2 regions of the Geobacillus sp. 47C-IIb genome follow, and region 2 is predicted to be linked to the other one. Evidence: riboswitches for the same ligand, from Rfam matches in the RefSeq annotation. Region 2 holds a riboswitch; the other holds the start of a gene.

Region 1 (2,203 bases), 1.4 Mb from region 2:
GCAAGTTCCTCGACTCCTTCAACAAGACGCGGACCCGGCCGGCTCACTAAGTCGGTGTTAACGTCATACACTCGCTTATTTTTCACGGCCGGTACGTCCTTCCAAGCCGTGCGTTTAAGCACTTGTTCGGCTCCGCTGTATGTTGTAATGATGACATCAGGCTTATAGGCAACCGCCTGTTCCTCTGTCACCATCGGCCAACCTTCTAAATCGCCGGCAACATTTCTGGCAGAAATCACCTGAAGCATCTCGTCCATAAACGTCCCCTTGCCGGCTGTATAAAGTTGCGGCGGTGGCTCCACCTCAACCCAGACGTTCACCTGCTTGTCCGCCGGAATTTGTTTTGCTTTTTCCTTCATTTGCGCCAGTTTCGCCTTCATGTCATGGATGACTTGCTCCGCTTTATCCGCTGTTCCGGTTGCTTGGCCGATGAGCTTGATCGATGCATACACATCGTTAAACGACGTGGCGCTATTGATAACAAGCACGGTAATGCCGGCATCTTTTAGTTGCTGCAGGCCGTCTTTCGCGTTATGAGCGCTTGACGCATGGGCGAGAACAAGATCCGGTTTCAAGGAAATAATTTTCTCGACGTTAAATTCCATGCTGCCGACTTTCGTTTTCGTTTTGACGTCGTCTGGATAATTGTCAAAATCGCTGACACCGACAATTTTCTCACCAAGCCCCAACGCGTAGGCAATTTCCGTATTGCTTGGAATAAGTGAAACGATTTTTTGCGGTTCTGCTTTGATCGTTACCTCTTCCCCCAGCCCGTCTTTCACCGTCACCGGAAACGCTGCTTGTTCCGGGTTCTGTTCCTCTTTTTTCGCCGGCTGGGCGCTGTTCCCCGTTCCGCTGTTGCAGCCGACAAGCATAACGGCCAAAGCGACCAGAGCAGCCAATACCGCTGACCATTTCCAACGCTTCATCAGTCGTTCCCCCCTTTAGGTGATATATGTAAAAGAAAAGCGCCCATTCCGTCTAAATCCGGGAATGAGCGCGAAACGGCCTAATGTAAGCACAAAAATGCCTAGGCGACCGTTTCCGCGTCTCACCCCCCGAAGATTCGGAAACTTTTGCGCAAGCAAGGCAGGTCTACTGACTCATGCTTCATCCTACTCTGAAGCCTTCCCATGCGGGAGACGGCGCAAGCCATCCAGCCGCACAGTGGCAATTTCATTTCGTCCGCATTGACAGTTGCGGGGACAGTTCCGGATTCCCACCGGATTCCCTATTAAGCCTTCGCGGCACCTTGCTGCGAGTCTATGAAACTATTCGGATATGGACAATTTTTATATTAAAGCAAGGTTTAACATTTGACAACTATGAATTTATGGTGGCTGACGGCAGGCTATCAGCGGCCCTCTCCCCAGACGGCTCAGCTTCCTTCACCATGTTTCACGCGGAATACAGCACCCGTTCATCGTATTCAATGCCCGCAATTTATCTAGGCACATCACGCACCACCAACAGAGGGTGCGTTAATCGAAATGAACTTCGTCAACTGTATTTTGAAAAAAATAAGGAAAGGTGCCCCTTCTCCGGAGCGCGTCCTTTCCTTGTACAAAATTTATCTCATCACTGTTGAATATATTTGTCAAACACAAATCCGAAATCTTTCACTGTATAGTTCTTTTTCGCTTCAGTAAGCCATTGAAACGCATACTCATTGATCGCCTTAAAATCGGCCGCAACGTTGGTGCCGTCGCCACGCATGTTGGCAAACAGGTTGGCCGCAAGCTCCATACTGCGCTGGGCATAGTCGAATTTCGTTTCGTTTTCCTCACAAATCGTGGCAATGGCCAATAGCGATTTATACAAATCTTTCAATTCCTCGATATGTTTTTTATGAACATCGATCGAGTAGGAGTGCGATCCGATTTTAAATTTGATTTCCGCATCCAAATCGACCGTCCCAGCCGTCTCGAGCGACACATCGGAAATCGGATATTTATAGTAATCATAGCGGCGCAGCGTCCGCTTTTTGCTTGTGGCGCTCGTGCCGTCTAGATGAATGAGTGCAAGGTTGGTGAAACAATACTCATCTGATTTGGATTTAATAAGAAAGTAAATTTTTTCTCCGTCTTCATGCATCACATAATCATCAGCATCGACTTTATCGTAATCTTTCGTTTGAATGACCGAGCCGATGTCGCTCAGCCCAAGCACATCAGCGGCGACTTTTCCAAACATCCCGATTCTC
Region 2 (2,203 bases):
CTCTGCTCGGCTCAGTCCGAGAAGTCTACAAAAGATCATCAAATTTTCTACAGCGCTGAGCGTTTCGTCAACGGACGCATATTGGCCGGTGACACCGATCAACTGTCGGACAATTTGAGGTTGCTTGACGACATCGTACCCAAAAATTTGGGCCGAACCGCCATCCGGGCGCAACAAGGTCGCCAACATTCGAATGGTTGTTGTCTTGCCGGCGCCATTGGGTCCAAGCACTCCATAGATCGTGCCGGTACGTACACGCAACTCGAGGCCATCTACGGCCCGATGGTCGCCAAAAACTTTTACCAATCCGTGCGCTTCCACTGCCCACTCTTGATGCTCGGAAGCGGAGCGGTGTTTGTGTCCCATTTTTGTGTCCTCCTCTTTACAATGATTTGTACATGGCAAATCGTAGCACGCTATTATGAACAGAATGTGAACAAGGAACAATTTTTTGATTTACCCACTCTTGCAATTTTCCCGGTTTTGGTATATGCTTGTTCCAGTAACATGATAAATACTATATATCGTTGTGTTTGTTTGCTTTAACAACTACATATGGTGATTGCAAGCAATGGTGTCCATCAGGACTTAATAGGGAATCCGGTGCGAATCCGGAACTGCCCCCGCAACTGTATGTGCGGACGAAATGGGATGGCCACTGGCGGTGAAAGCTTGCACGGCACGCCGCTGGGAAGGACCCAAAGTAGGACGATGCACGAGTCAGGAGACCTGCCTTGCTTGGAAGTTTCATGTTCTTCGGGGTGTGAGAAGATGAAACGATAGGGAAATAGAAAAAGGAATCGTATGCCTTTTTCTGTCTGTCGTTTCATCCGCTCGTTCACCCGAGCGGATTTTTTTATTGAAGGAGAGGGAAAACGAATGACAGCGGTCACGAAATCCATTGTTGTTGATGATCAAGGAAAAGAGAAGTCGCTTTCGCGCAGAGAGTTTGCCGCGTTAATTGAGCAGGCGACGGCAGGCTTTGTCCGTTTGTCGCTTGAGGAATATGAAGAGCGTGTATGGCAGCTTCTCAGTCGAAAAGAGTTCGTCACCGTTGATCAACTGTATCAAACCGCTATTTTAGAAGGGTTGTCGTACATTAGTGAAGAGGAGCCGGAATGGACGTTTGTGTGCGCGCGGTTGTATTTGCGGATGATGTACCGCGAGGCGGCACGGCAGCGCGGGTACGATGCGCGCGAGCGGTATGGTGATTTTTATTCATTAATCGTTTCTTTGACAGAACAAGGGGTGTACAGCCCGCTATTGCTTGAGCGTTATACAAAAGAAGAGATCGAGACGGCTGGCTCATTTCTTGATCCAGACAAAGACTTGTTGTTTACGTATATCGGGTTGCGCACGCTCGCTGACCGTTATTTGGCCCGCGATTATGAGCGGCGGCTGTACGAACTGCCACAAGAACGGTTTCTCATCATTGCTATGACCTTGATGGTGAACGAACCGCCTAAGCGGCGCCTCGAGTTGGTGAAGGAAGCGTATTGGGCGTTAAGCAACCTATATATGACGGTGGCCACGCCGACACTTGCCAATGCCGGGAAGTCATACGGTCAGTTGTCAAGCTGCTTTGTCGACACGGTGGATGACAGCTTGCAGGCGATTTACGACAGCAACACTGACATTGCCAATTTATCGAAGTCAGGCGGCGGCATCGGTGTCTATCTTGGCAAAATCCGTTCGCGCGGCAGCGACATCAGAGGATTTAAAGGTGTTTCGTCAGGCGTCATTCCGTGGATGAAACAGCTGAACAATACGGCGGTGAGCGTTGATCAGTTAGGGCAACGCAAAGGGGCGATTTCCGTCTATTTAGATGTGTGGCATAAAGACATTTTTGCCTTTCTTGATGCACGGCTCAATAACGGCGACGAACGGCTGCGCACGCACGACTTGTTTACCGGTGTTTGCATTCCTGATTTGTTCATGGAACAAGTCGAACAGCGAGGCGACTGGTATTTGTTTGACCCACATGAGGTGCGGAAGGTGATGGGGTTTAGCCTCGAAGACTTTTATGATGAGGAAAAAGGGCGTGGCAGCTTTCGCGAGAAATATTGGCAATGCGTCAATGAGCCGAGACTGTCAAAAGAAAAAGTGCCAGCGATTGAAGTGATGAAAAGCATTATGCGCAGCCAGCTCGAGTCGGGGACGCCGTTTATGTTTTACCGCGATGAAGTCAACCGGCAAAATCCCA

What was found. Region 2 has a riboswitch for cobalamin ahead of IC804_RS14385 (ribonucleoside-diphosphate reductase subunit alpha). Riboswitches for the same ligand answer to the same signal wherever they lie in the genome.
Region 1: another riboswitch for cobalamin. It lies ahead of IC804_RS03285 (ABC transporter substrate-binding protein); the one in region 2 lies ahead of IC804_RS14385 (ribonucleoside-diphosphate reductase subunit alpha).

Annotation. Positions count from the first base shown of each region.
Region 1 is NZ_CP061473.1:655,524-657,726, forward strand. Features, by position in the region: gene IC804_RS03285 (ABC transporter substrate-binding protein) at 1-929, opposite strand, end outside; cobalamin riboswitch at 1,071-1,270, opposite strand; gene IC804_RS03290 (PH domain-containing protein) at 1,579-2,193, opposite strand.
Region 2 is NZ_CP061473.1:2,843,238-2,845,440, forward strand. Features, by position in the region: gene IC804_RS14380 (ATP-binding cassette domain-containing protein) at 1-366, opposite strand, end outside; cobalamin riboswitch at 556-752, shown strand; gene IC804_RS14385 (ribonucleoside-diphosphate reductase subunit alpha) at 880-2,203, shown strand, end outside.